Linked DNA regions of Laspinema palackyanum D2c. The protein of the gene in region 1 interacts with the protein of each later gene in a pairwise test. Links are inferred from orthologs where the notes say so. Each region holds a gene or a part of one and is shown in the gene's direction. Other genes may lie near its edges.

Region 1 (2,826 bases):
GGAATTCCTCCTGGTCTGATGACTGGACCTCGGCCCCAGGCAGGCCCACTGACTGGGGCTAGGTCTTAGGACCATCTGGCTCAGGATCGGGCAACTCGGTCAAGCCCAAGGCTATCTTTGCTGCAACTATAGATCCTAGCTGATCCAGGGCGTCAAGGGCGATCGCCTTTCCATAAAAAACCACGGCTCTGCGGGTGATTATCCCTTGAACAATGGGCTATGCAGCTATTTTTTAGGGAGAATCTAAAATTTTACCAAAAAAAGTGCTGGAGTAATTTTTTTGGGGCGATCGCGCCCTGAAAATGTTACTCTGGCCTCAGACTGAGGAACCGGAAGTTAGAAGTCCCTGACACCCCCTGAATCTGGCCTGGGGCCGATCGCCTTTTCCGGGGATCGTCCCGTCCAGGTTATAAACCGGGTTTGGGGTCCTCATCTATCCAATACTGTACCGGCCTTCTAGGAATCTCAAAAATTTTCAGCCAATCAGGGGTATAATAAAATAACCGTTATTTCACTCAAGGCTATTTTTTATTGACTTTTTGTTTCCAATCTGTAATAAATACATTGTTATCCGTAAATAAACTATCCAATCTGTTCCGGATCAAGTAAGGGTTTACTCCTAGTCATCAATCCCAAACCAGACTCTTTAAGATCTAGAGGTGGAAGTTAATTCCCCGGCACGGCTCACTGCCTCGGCCCTTTTAAAACTGATGTAAGGAAAACACCCGATATCCATTTAAGACCTATTTGAATCGCATCTATTATTACTCAAGACTCATATCTGAACATAGTTGGAGGACTGTCATTTGTCGAAATCTTATAAAGTAGCCATTCTCGGCGCAACGGGTGCCGTGGGCACTGAATTGTTAGAGTTGCTGGACTCTCGCGCCTTTCCGATGTCGGATTTAAAGCTGTTGGCTTCCCCGCGATCGGCAGGCAAAACCTTGACTTTCCGAGGGGAAGAAATTCCCGTGGAAGTGGTCGAAGAAAGTTCGTTTAAGAACGTGGATGTGGTCCTGGCTTCAGCCGGTGGGTCCACGTCTAAGGCTTGGGCCTCCAAAGCAGTGGCTGCTGGTGCTGTGGTGGTGGATAACTCCAGTGCCTTTCGCATGGATCCGAATGTCCCCCTGGTGGTTCCAGAAGTGAACCCAGAAGCAGCAGCGCACCATCAAGGCATTATTGCTAATCCCAATTGCACAACCATTTTGATGGCGGTGGCGGTATGGCCCCTGCATCAAGTCCAGCCGGTACAGCGGATTGTGGCAGCAACTTACCAATCTGCCAGTGGTGCCGGTGCCCGGGCGATGGAAGAAATGAAGGAGCAGGCGACGGCTATTCTGCAAGGTCAGACGCCAAAAACGGATATTTTCCCTTACCCGTTAGCGTTTAATTTGTTCCCGCATAATTCCCCCCTGAATGACCAAGGGTATTGCGAGGAAGAAATGAAAATGGTCAATGAGACTCGCAAAATATTTGGGGATCCTGACATTAGAATTAGTCCAACTTGTGTGCGAGTTCCTGTGCTGCGAGCGCATTCGGAGGCGTTGAACTTAGAATTTGCCCAGCCTTTTAGTGTGGCAAAGGCTCGGGAAATTTTAGCTGCTGCTCCTGGAGTTAAGTTGGTGGAAGACTGGCAGGCGAATTATTTCCCGATGCCGATGGAGGCGACGGGTCGTGATGAAGTGTTGGTGGGTCGGATCCGCCAGGATATTTCTGGGCCGAATGGGTTAGAACTTTGGCTAAGTGGCGATCAAATTCGCAAGGGGGCCGCGTTAAATGCGGTGCAAATTGCTGAATTGTTGGTGGCTCGAAATTGGATTCGACCGGCAGCGGCTGTCTCTGCTTAGAATGCCGGAGGCAGTGTCATCGGCAATCTGACTGGGAGTCAAGGTTCGAGGTTAGCACGGATGTTGTAGTCCGGGATTGGGGCGATCGCCCTTTGGAGTTCCTTTCTGTAGGGTCGGAAATGATGCTCAGTCTATACCCCTTGGTGAGTCTGGGTGTTGAACGGTTCCTCTGAAACGGCGATCGCCTCGCCGGACTTGCTCGATCCAGTCTGCACCGATGGCTAGATGCTATGCAGGGGGAACAGCATCAACCATGACAGATGTGGGATTGCGTTCCATCGGTTAGAGTTTACAGTTTGACCTAGGGTCGAAGTTTCATGCCTTGGGGAAAGACTCCTCCAAACAGCGCGATCGCGACCCGATTGATCAATAACCTGAATACACAATTGATAAACAATAAGGAGAGCGTGGTGAATTTCGGACGAGTTGTCACCGCAATGATTACACCGTTTAATGCAGACGGTAGCGTGAACTATGGGGTTACAGAAAAGCTGGCCGCTCATTTAGTCGAACATGGGACTGATGCAGTGCTCGTTTGTGGCACAACAGGAGAATCACCGACCCTAACCTGGGATGAAGAGTATGAATTATTCCAGGTGGTGAAAAAGGCTGTAGGTAGCCGAGGGAAAGTGATTGCTGGAACCGGATCGAATTCTACCCGGGAGGCGATCGCAGCAACTCAAAAAGCTGCTAATATAGGATTAGATGGCTCGCTGCAAGTTGTTCCCTATTACAACAAACCCCCCCAAGAAGGGTTATATCGGCACTTTAAGGCGATCGCGCAAAGCTGCCCGGATTTCCCCATCATGCTCTATAACATTCCCGGACGCACCGGCCAAAACCTGCTTCCGGAAACCGTTGCCCGTCTTGCCGAAATTCCTAACATTGTGGCAATTAAAGAAGCCAGTGGCAGCTTAGACCAAGCCAGCTTGGTGAGAAGCCTGACCCCACCCGAATTTCAAATTTATTCTGGGGATGA
Region 2 (11,618 bases), on another replicon or contig:
GACCTTGATCCTCAATATCACTTTTCTCTCCAGTTTACCGCCGACTTGATCGCCATGAATGCTGCTAATTTTATTGTTAGCAGCACCTATCAAGAGATTGTGGGAACCCCGGATAGTGTGGGTCAGTATGAATCCTACGCCTGTTTTACCATGCCGGATCTCTATCATGTGGTCAACGGCATCGAGTTATTTTCTCCTAAATTTAACGTTGTTCCCCCAGGGGTGAATGAAGCGGTCTATTTTCCCTACACCCGCACCGAAGACCGCATCCCATCCAATCGGGAACGACTGGAAGAATTGCTCTTTACTGTGGATGACCCCGCTCAAGTTTTTGGAAAACTGGAAGACCCGAACAAACAAATTCTGTTTTCCGTCGCTCGATTGGACCGGATTAAAAATCTGACGGGTTTAGCGGAATGTTTTGGCCGGAGTCCTGAATTGCAAGAACGCTGTAATCTGATTCTGGTTGCCGGTAAATTGCGAACGGAGGAGTCTACGGACACCGAAGAAATCAGCGAAATGCAAAAATTGTATGGCATCATTGAGCAGTACAATTTGTATAATAAGATTCGCTGGTTGGGAGTTCGACTTTCTAAGAGCGATTCTGGGGAACTGTATCGGGTGATTGGTGACCATAAGGGAATCTTTGTGCAACCGGCTTTATTTGAAGCTTTTGGTCTGACGATTTTAGAGGCGATGGTTTCTGGGTTGCCGACCTTTGCCACCCAGTTCGGGGGTCCGTTAGAAATCATTCAGGATAAAGTGAATGGATTCTACATCAACCCGACGAATTTAGAAGAAACCGCAGAAAAGCTGCTGGACTTTGTGACCAAACATGAGCAAAATCCCCACTATTGGGATGAAATTTCCCAACGGGCGATCGAGCGGGTTTACACCACCTATACTTGGAAAATTCATACCACCCGCTTGTTGTCCCTTTCTAAAATTTACGGGTTCTGGAATTATACTTCCAAGGAAAACCGTGAGGATATGTTGCGCTACTTAGAGGCGTTATTTTATCTGGTTTACAAGCCCCGTGCTCAGGCGTTATTGGCGGAACACCGGAACCGATAGAGCAGGCATTGAACTTTTCCTAAGATAACCATTCAAGTTCTTTTGAAGGGGTGAGTCTTAAAGCTTGAGAATTAAGAATTAAACTCTAATCAGATTGATTAGATTAATTCTTAATTCTCAAGTTTAATCCCCTCTTCCGTTACCCCCGGATGTATCCCGGTCCCCTACCACGATGCTCTTACCGCCTCTCCCCTCATCACCCCTTCAGGTTCGAGCAGATCCATCATCGATTAACCCCCCCTCCCCATTCCGACTTGGCTTGAAATTCGAGAGTCTCGTTCTCACTAAAGTATTTTGAAATTTCCATAAAAGCCTGACCGCCAAAAAATCGAGTCTTGCCTCAGTTTTTGAGCGGCCAGTGATAGCAATTTGGGTAAATTTGGGTATAATCCAAAACAACTGGCTCTGCTCCGAATCCAGAAGGATCCAGAAAAATCACTTGTGCCTTCTTGTGACTGGGTATTTAAAAGCGGACGGGAGGGGGTCGTTTGAGATCCCGTGACTCAACATAAATAAAAGAGAGTAACCCAGGGGTATCCTATCAGATCCCCAAAATTAGCCAAGGACTACTATTTACATTGAGTAAATCTTGGTCTATGGTGCTAAGGGTATATTTCCATCAAAAATGGGGCCAGCCCATGATTCTCGGGTTCCTCATCGTCGGTTCAATAAGGCACTGCTATTGTCCAATTAGACGGAATGCGTGCATTGTAAAAACACAATTGCAAAAACAGGAGGGGGTGCAAGTTTTATTAAAAATATCTTTTTTAGTGCATCTGAATAGTAGTGAGCGATCGCCAATGTAGATAATCCATGACAACCGCTACTTTTTGATGATTAAGCCGAGCGATCGGTCTTGAAAAACTCCGAGTGATGAGTTTAGTATTTACCCAAACTATTCTGTAGATAGAATTCCCAAAATGGCAGAAATTAGCGACCCGAACAATCCCCAGGCGAACCATCTTCCAGGATCCTCTATTCCCGGATTAGATGAAAGCGATCCCCTAGAATCCTCTCGAACTTTAGAGGAAGAGGGGATTTTTTTAGATTTATCCTTACTGCAAATCATCCAAGGCCAAGCTGGAGATGATACGATTATTGGTTCCCTCGCCGACGATACCATCGTTGGCAATGCCGGGAACGATACCCTTTATGGAAATGTAGGCAACGATAGCCTCCTGGGAAACCAAGACAACGACACGATCGCCGGTGGTCCCGGTAACGACATCATTCGCGGGGTCTCTGGCAACAACGTCCTCTACGGAGACCTCACCCGAGAGGGACTCTCCCTTGAAGAAGAATTTGGCAACGACATCATCTTTGGCGGCATCGGCGATGACCTAATTTTCGGCAACCAAGGCGATGATACCCTCGATGGAGAAGGGGGGACCGACACCATTTATGGCGGCCAAGGCAACGACCTCATCATCGGTCATGAGGGGAATGACCTCCTCTCCGGTGACGGTGGCAACGACCTCATCTATGGTGGTCTCAGCAACGATAACATTGCGGGCGGTCTCGGCAGCGATACCCTCTACGGGGAAGAAGGGGATGAGATCCTCAATGGCAACGAAGGCAGCGACTTATTAGTAGGCGGTGCCGGGAACGACATCCTCTACGGTGACGACCTCACTGCCGAAGTTTTGGCGGGCGGGAACGATGTCCTCTACGCCGGGGAAGGCAATGATACCGCCTACGGTGGCGTCGGCAACGACATCATTTTTGGCAATGAAGGCAATGACGTCATTTTTGGCAACAAAGGCGCTGACATCCTCTATGGCGGTCAAGGCGATGATACCGCCTACGGGGGTCAAGATAACGACCAACTGTTTGGGGACAAAGGAAATGATGTCCTCTTTGGCAATCTCGGCGATGACTTCGTAAATGGGGGTGAAGGCAATGACCTACTCCTAGGCAACGAAGGGAACGATCTCCTCGACGGCGGTTCGGGAGACGATCTCATTTACGGCGGTCAAGATAACGATACCATTCGAGGCAGCGATGGAAATGACCAGCTTTTTGGTGATAAAGGCAATGATGTCATTTTCGGTGGAGTCGGCAACAATACCCTCACCGGCGGCCAAGGGTCGGACCAATTTGTAATTTCCCCTGGATTAGGATTTCTGCAACAAACGCGAAACTTAATTACCGACTTCAACGATGGGCAAGATTTCCTCCTCTTAGCCGATCGCATCACCTTTGAAGACCTCGACATCCGCGAGGAATTTGATGCCACCGGCACTCTCAATACCCTCATTCTCGATCGCCTCACCGGCACCGTTACCATTTTACAAAATGTCAGTGCCAGCGCCATTACCCGGGATGATTTCCTACCCCCACTCGCACCGCCACCGCCACCGCCACCGCCGGAGGCCGTGCCACTCCCAGCCATCCCCACCCCTCCGATTGTCAATGTTCCCGTAATCCCGGGACCCCCAGCGCCACCCGAACCCGAACCCGAGGAGAGTGTCATTCAATTTAGCAATGCCACCTACCGAATTAATGAAAATGGTACTCCCGAAGCGATGCTAGTCACGGTGACTCGCGGCAATAGTAGCGAAGGGTTGATTACGGTCGATGTGGTTCTTCAAGGCAATCCGGGAACTGCAACAGCGGTAGATGATTATGGCAATATTTTCCCCGTTCCTATCCAGTTTGCAGAGGGAGATACCACCGCCAAACAGGTTACTATTCCCATTGTTAACGATACCCTCGCCGAAGCTACGGAAACGATTAGCTTACAACTGGCCAATCTCACAGGTACGGCAATTTTAGGCAGCCAATCTACCGCGACGGTCGAAATTATCGATGATGATAATCCAGGAGAGTTAGAGTTTGTCATTCCAGCGGAAGGGAGTTTCCGAGTTAAAGAAGATGGAACCCTGGTCCGACAAGTCCAGGTCCGTCGAGTCAATGGCAGCAGCGGTGCCGTAGGCGCGGATATCACTCTGGCAGCGGGTTCAGCAAGTACAAATCCACCCGCCCAACCGGGAATTTTGGGAGAGGATTTTGCGGCAGTTCCGGTTCGCGTCTCCTTTGCGGATGGGGAAACGGCAACTAAAACCATTACACTCCCACCTACGGCCATTTTACGCGGGACACCGCAACTGGATGGTCTCAAAATCGTCAACTTATCCTTGACCAATCCCACAGGTGGGGTACAAGTCAGTACCACTCCAGCACCCCTGCAAATTGAAGATATTGATCAACTGGTTGTCAGTATTGAGGTGACTCCCCCGGGAAATGAGGCGTTTGAATCGGCCCAGGGGGACCTGCAAGCCCCGGCCACCCGAGAAGGGGCGTTTACGATCGCCCTGCGAGATGCCAATGGTGCTCCAGTCAATGCTCCTGCCGGGGGTTTAACGGTTTCCTATCGGGTGGATACCACCCCACCGGCACAACCCACCGATCCACAAGCAGCAGTCGAGGGTCAAGACTACAATGCCTTCTTAAATAATGCCGCCTTCACCTTGGGGAGCAATACCGTCTTCATTCCCGAAGGAACTTCCACCGCTACCATTAACATCAATCCGACTGACGACAATTTGCCCGAAGGGAATGAATTCATTAAGGTCATCCTGAATGAAACGGCTGATTACAACATCGCCAGTGACAAAAAAGAAGGGCAAGTTCTCCTAATCGATAATGACTCACCGATTGTCCGCATCAGTCCAGCCACTGGACGGATTAAGGAAGGAGAAACCCCTCAGACTGTCTTGACCATCTCGCGAGAAGATAGTGCGGGTAATCCGATCACCTCGGGAGCTTTGACCGTCAATTATGGAAGTGGCGGGACCGCCACCAATGGTGTAGATTATGACCAGTTGACTGGGCAAGCCGTGATTCCAGATGGTCAATCCTCGGTCAACGTTACGGTTCGGGCTTTGGATGATAACAATGCAGAACCCGATGAAAGCGTCCGCCTAACCCTCCAAGGGTCCACGGATACGACCCAGGTTTATCAACTGAAAGAGGGACAAGACCAGAGTGTTGTTACTCTTGAAGATAATGAGACTCCCCAAATCAGTGTAGTGGGACGGGCTGCCGATGTCTTGGCTGACCCTCCTACAGGTAACCAGTTCCAATTTATCCGGTTTGGCGATAAAGCTATCCCCTTGGCGGTGACTTATACTGTCGCCGGGACGGCTGTACCTGGTACGGACTATACGGCATTACCCCTCACCCTTAACTTTACGGCAGGACAAAGTTCGGTGTTGGTTCCGTTCACTCCTATTGACAATCCGAATGATGCCCTTGCCAAGGTGGTTGAGATTCAGTTAGTAGATGGAGCAGCTTACGATCTAGGGTTTGCTCCTCGGGGCAATTTGCTGTTCTTAAACTAAGAACAGGGTCGATTGGGGTTAACGCCCGTTAACCCTGCCCCATTTAGCCCCAGTCTCCCCAACCTTGAGAAGGGGAGACTCTGCGGCTTTTGTATCAATAGGTTAAGATCGAAATAACAAGCCTAGATTAAAACCTAGCCGGAAACCGCACCCCCTAAGTTCATGACTTCTCCAGTTCTTGTCGAAAAGAAAAAGTTAGAGCATCCACCTCGGGATATTCGTTATCTCGGCGATCGCGATCTGCGTCAGTCTGCCAAGCGCGTGGCTCAAGTGGATGCCGATATCCGCCAACTGGTGCGGGAAATGCTCCAAAGTATGTACACGGCGGATGGGATTGGATTGGCGGCACCCCAAGTCGGGGTCCAAAAACAAGTGATTGTTGTTGACTGTGATTTGGAAAACGCTGCAACTCCCCCCCTTGTCCTGATTAATCCCGTGATCAAGAAATTTGGCGGCGATGAATGCACCTATCAAGAAGGCTGCCTCAGTATTCCCGGGGTTTATTTGGATGTTAAACGCCCCGAAATTATCGAAGTGGCTTATAAAGATGAACGGGGACGTCCTCAAAAAATGACGGCGAAAGGGATTGTCTCGCGCTGCATTCAGCATGAGATGGATCACCTCAATGGTGTACTCTTTGTCGATCGCGTGGAAAATCAGTTGGCGCTCACTGAAGAACTGACCAAACAAGGATTCTCGACGAAAGACGTTAAATCCATGCTGTAGGGAAGAGCCAACGGTTAACTATTAAGGGTTAACCGTTTTTTCACCGCTTCAATTGTCACCTAGTAATACTGTAGTCATCCTTTATTGGTCAGGGTTTCTCATGTTCATGTCTCCCAAAACTTCCCTCTTTCTTGGCGCTTCCTGTGTTGCAGCGATCGCCTCGGTGGGTTCAATTTTTGAACTCTCCTCCGGACAACCTGAACTCGGTGCAGTCGCCACTACTATCATTTTGGCCGTTAGCGTTCCTAGTGTGGTTTTATTCTTCTTAGCTGCAGTGCGTGACGCGAGGTCTTCTAGCTGATTTGCCCCTCTCTCGTCGGGTTTAGGGAGTCTACTTTTTAAGGTAGGGTAGGTCCTCTCTACCCTACTCCTTTAAAACTCCTAAATCTGTCACCAGGGGTAGATGATCTGAGCCAATATTAGGTCCTTTTCGAGTGTTTAAAACTTGAATCTCTCGATTTACGAAACAATGATCGATGGGGATAGAAAGCAGGGGGTTAAGGCTAGGCCAAGTGGGCATAATTCCAAACCCTGAACGGGCATTTTTAAGGTTGGAATTTTTGACAAATTTTTTATAAATAGGAGACCATAGGCTAATATTAAAATCTCCTACAACTAGGGTTGGATTGTTTAAAGGGGCTACATAGTCAGCAATCGCTTCTAACTGCTGATTTCGCTTTTTAAATAGGTTTTTTGAGAGGGGAATATTAGTATGCGCAACCACAATAGATAAGACTTTTTCCGGAAACGATATTTGGGCGATAACTCCTCGTTTTTGGGAGTCTAAACTGTTCTCATAAACTCGTGTTAAGGGGAGGGAACTATATAAAGCTATATCTCCTTTTAATACGGCATAAGGCAGAATATCCCGTAAGGTTTCTAACTGTTCCTTCCATTCTGTTTTAACCTCCATAAATGCAGCAATATCGGGAGTTTCTTGGCGGACAAAACTTAGGAGTTTTTCGTACTGTTTATTTTGAAATAAAAGGTTAGACTGTAAAACTTTGAGGGGAATTGAAGATTGAACCGGGGTGGCGATCGCGGGATTGGGCCAGTACCAAGGCGCAATTTCTGCTAAATTTAGCACAATACAAATTAAACTAACAATAATCCAAGATTTACGCCGTTTAAAAGCAAAATAAAAAAATCCAATTATTCCCCCTATCAAATATTGTAACTTAAAATGAGAAGTCAAATCTAGGAGATAGAAAAACTGGCCCAAATATCCCAATATAGAAAGCAAAATTAATCCACAAACCCCTACTTTAACCCCATGTCTTCCTAAAAATTGAAGTTCTGTCAACTTTTGAGTTTCATTGTGTAAAACAACCCACTTGAGTTGAATTTTTAAAGGGTATGAAAGAGGTAATCGGTCAATTTCTGTTAAAAGTTTATCGGCGGTTTCTAATTGTCTGCGTTTCTGATAAATTTTTATCGCAACTGTATCAAGGCAGTAATTAATTACCCAATTAACCACTAAACCCACTCCCACTAACACAAACAAACCTCCCACTAATTTAAACGGCCCTCCTAAGTTCTGTAATCCCGACAAAATTGCTGAATTTCCCGTTTTTCCAGTAGCCTGAATACTGAGAAAAAGAAGTAACGCAGGAATAGTAACAGTCATGCCGGTAATTATAAATCTATCCATATTTTTTAGGGCTTAAACCTCGGAGTAAGTTGCTAAATACTTTACAAGAAGAATTAATGAGAACTGCCTTTAATTTGGGGTAATCTATGAAAAAATTCACAAAAAAATCTGAAAATTAGCTATACATTCCTCTAGTAAAAAAATTCATTTGATAATTTAATAATAGCCCAAAGTAATGGCGACTGCCATTACTTTGTTATCCCCAAAATCTAATCGTTTTGGTTACTTTTCTACTTTACAATCCCAAATCGACTCCAATTCTGTGGGCGCAGGCAAACCCAGAAAAAGCCACCGCATTTAATCCTTGTCCGGGAAAGGTACTATCTCCCACACAGTACAATCCCGGAATTGAGGTGCGGTTAAATGGCATTCTCAACAATCCCAATAACTTCCGTCGGGGAATCGGTCCATAAGTCCCATCCACCCGATTTAAAAACCTGCGGTGCGATCGCGGGGTTCCCACCTCCATATAATCCAATCCCGCATCTAAACCGGGAAAAATCTCTTCTAAACGCTCAATAATTCGTCCTGCCGCTTCTTCCTTCTTCTCTTCATACTCTTCCGAAGACATTCCCTCCCAATCCTTAATCCAACTGGGGGTAAACGTATGAATAATATGATATCCCTCCGGAGCTAAACTCGGATCCAAGAGGGTGGGAATCGACACAAAAATCGTCCCCTCGGGTTCTTCCATCTTCTTCCACTGGTCTAAGAGAATATGATGACAAGCGGTATCCGGTGGCAATACCCCCGCTTCTACCCCTAAATGCAAACTAATAAAACTGGGGGATTTGCGATAGCGACTGCGCCAACTTTCTTCTTGCCGAGGTAGTTCGCGATCGCCCAATAACTTGTCAAACGTATCCCATCGCGTCGCATTCGACACAATCCGTTGGGCCCGATATTCCGCTCCCGTGGTCAATTTTACCCCCACGGCCCGTCCGTTTTCGGTGATAATTTTATCAACCCGGGATTGATAGCGAATGGTACTTCCGGCATTGACTAATCCTTCGGCTAATTTCTTAGCAATTTGTCCAACGCCGCCTTTAGGATAATTAATCCCTCCATAGTGGCGATCGGAAAACACCATCCCGGCATTAATCATCGGGGTCATTTCTGCTGGAACCACGGACCAGCAATAGCATTCGATATCGATAAATTTCAGCAGGGCCGGATCTTTGATATACTTGCGGGCAATATCTCCGGCATTCAAGGGCAGATATTTGACTAACCCCAAACAGGCGAGGGGATGCTGGAAAAATACCTGCATCAAATAGCGCGGTTCTTCCAAGGACAGTAACGGCATGGCATTGAGACAGTTGAATACTTTCCAGCATTCATCGTAAAATTGGCGAATCCCCTCCCGTTCATGAGGGAACCGACTGCCTAGTTCTTGCAAAAATTTCTCATAATTCCGATGAACTTCTAGGTCCAATCCGTCCGGGAGGTGATAGTGGATCTGAACCGGATCCGGGACGGTTTCGAGGTGGACCTTGACTGCATCCAGAGCGCGAGTTAGCAGGTTCGTGGTGCCTTGGTCCCCAAATCCGAAGATCATTGAGGCTCCTTGGTCAAAACAATAGCCGTTGCGCTCAAAGGAACCCGAACTGCCTCCGGGAATGGTGTAGCTTTCCAGGACGAGGACCTTGGCTCCTTTGGCGGCGAGTTGGGTGGCGGTAACGAGTCCGCCAATGCCGGAACCGATAACGATAACATCAAAATTCTCAGTTTGGGGTGAGGTTGGGGTGGAAGCAACTGCCATGAGTCGAAGTCTTGCGATCGCCTAAAGGGTTATGAATTGGAGAGCTGACCACATTGCACTGCACCCACATTTGGACCCCAATTCGATGTTCGGGACAACCGGATGCAGGTTTTACAGACAATGCCACAAGCTATGGGGTTATTGTAAGGGAAATTTTAGGTCAGGGGCGCAGGGATTTGAGTTATTCTTGACCCCAAGCTTTGCGCCCACCCCCCCAAAAGAAATACGGGACTAGCCGCTATTGCTGACCAATCCCGCCTGCCGATCCTTTTTGAGAGGAGAACACTTTAGTAATCTCAATATAGACTTATTGAAAATCTTTGTCAATACTTATTGAGAAGTTTTTTCAGAAAAATTTTGAGCTCATCTGCGAGTTAACAACAGGTAACGGAATCTGGGGCAGAAAACGATCGCCCCCAGATGAACGAAGCAGACCCGGAAGGCAGTACAATCGGTCTGGTCTCCAACCTAGAATTTAAGACAAGCGATCGCCCAAAAAGTCCATGACCATACAAATGCGAGTTTATGTGCCGCCGCATCCGTTGATCAAGCATTGGCTTGGGGTGGCGCGGGATGCCGGAACCCCACCAGCCCTGTTTCGGAGTGCCATCACCGAATTAGGACGCTGGCTGACTTATGAAGCCTGTCGGGACTGGTTGCCGGTGGTAGAAACCACCATCGAAACCCCCCTGGCTCCTTGTCCCGCCACCTTTGTCAATCCGGAAGTGCCGGTGGTGGTGGTGCCGATCCTGCGGGCAGGATTAGCCCTGATGGAAGGGGTGCAACCCGTGCTCCCCTTGGCAGCGGTGTATCATTTGGGCATGGTCCGGGATGAAGAAACCCTGGAAGCGCGATGTTATTTAAACAAACTGCCGGATCAAATTGACCCCCAAACCCGAGTGCTGATTTGTGAACCGATGTTAGCGACTGGGGGGACAATTATGGCAACAATGGCGATGCTCACAGAACGCGGTGTGGATCCGGGGCTGATTCGGATTTTGTCTGTGGTGGTGGCATCCCCAGCCTTGCAAAAATTGAGTCAAGTCTATCCGAGTTTGAATATCTATACCGCTTGCATTGATGAAAGTCTCAATGAGAACGGTTATATTGTGCCTGGATTGGGAGATGCAGGCGATCGCGCCTTTGCAACTTGAGTCAAGGCGACACACTAGCACCGCCTTTACAAAGCCTTGACAAGCTGCCGGTGTGTCGCGCTAAAGATGAAGAGAGTACCCAGCCCAATATGTTATGATATCCAGCATTAGAGGGGTTCCGGGACCCTATATTCCCAGGGTAGAAATTAAAAAGCCACAACTGAAAGCAGCAGAAACTCAACACAGGGGAAGGCAATGAGTAATCGAGATAATTTTGCAGGCGGATTTTTACTGGGAACGATTTTAGGTGGCATCGTGGGTGGAGCGATCGGGGCGATCGTCGGTGCAAAACTAGCCGAAGATAATAATAAGCCAGCGGAAAACGGGAACCGTCCTGAACCTAGACCCCGAAAGCTGAAAAAACGGCAGTTTGCCGAACAAGCAGGCATGGAAACGGCACGGCGTTCTTTGGAAAACAAAATCGCTCAACTCAATGATGCGATCGATGACGTGCGGCAACAACTGAGCCATGTCAACGGGACTACAGTTGAGGAAACCGAGAGCGTTTCAGCCCTGATGGAAGAATCCTAACCCTATCCCGATGTTGCCACAACTAGGATGGCAAGTGCAGGATCGATGAGGAACCGGGTTTTGGACAAAATCTCTGGTGATTCCCGATAAATCTGGGTAAAAAGCCGGTTTCGGGTCCCCTACGGCTAAATTCTGGGAGCGATCGCCCGGTTCGTTTGTGATTCGGAAACCCGACTGCATAAAAATTCGGCGATCGACTACACTAAAAACAAGGCTCAATTGAGCTTAGAATTCAGATAGTCCAAGCCAATCAACCATAATGAATCCTGCACTAGACTTAATTTTCAGCACCCTAGCTGCATTTTTTCAAATTTATTTCGTTCTGTTGATCATTCGGATTCTCTTAAGCTGGTTTCCCAATGTCAACTGGTACGATC

The links.
Region 2: the proteins of NG795_RS24855 (region 1) and def interact in binary tests that used the Escherichia coli proteins (3 or more experiments, as listed by UniProt). The link is inferred for Laspinema palackyanum D2c from one-to-one orthologs.

Annotation. Positions count from the first base shown.
Region 1 is NZ_JAMXFD010000032.1:42,545-45,370, forward strand. It holds NG795_RS24855 (aspartate-semialdehyde dehydrogenase), read left to right. Parts: upstream 1-806; coding sequence 807-1,847; downstream 1,848-2,826. Other genes in the region: dapA (4-hydroxy-tetrahydrodipicolinate synthase), read left to right, coding at 2,255-2,826.
Region 2 is NZ_JAMXFD010000041.1:8,520-20,137, forward strand. The notes cover bases 4,608-7,361. They hold def (peptide deformylase), read left to right. Parts: upstream 4,608-5,579; coding sequence 5,580-6,143; downstream 6,144-7,361. Other genes in these bases: NG795_RS26595 (Calx-beta domain-containing protein), read left to right, coding at 4,608-5,417; NG795_RS26605 (hypothetical protein), read left to right, coding at 6,244-6,444; NG795_RS26610 (endonuclease/exonuclease/phosphatase family protein), read right to left, coding at 6,508-7,361. In the rest of the region: NG795_RS26590 (sucrose synthase), read left to right, coding at 1-1,074; more of NG795_RS26595, read left to right, coding at 1,995-4,607; more of NG795_RS26610, read right to left, coding at 7,362-7,770; crtH (carotenoid isomerase), read right to left, coding at 8,030-9,556; NG795_RS26620 (hypothetical protein), read right to left, coding at 9,519-9,683; upp (uracil phosphoribosyltransferase), read left to right, coding at 10,060-10,710; NG795_RS26630 (ssl2009 family thylakoid membrane protein), read left to right, coding at 10,906-11,241; NG795_RS26635 (YggT family protein), read left to right, coding at 11,501-11,618. UniProt on the Escherichia coli protein: Removes the formyl group from the N-terminal Met of newly synthesized proteins. Requires at least a dipeptide for an efficient rate of reaction. N-terminal L-methionine is a prerequisite for activity but the enzyme has broad specificity at other positions.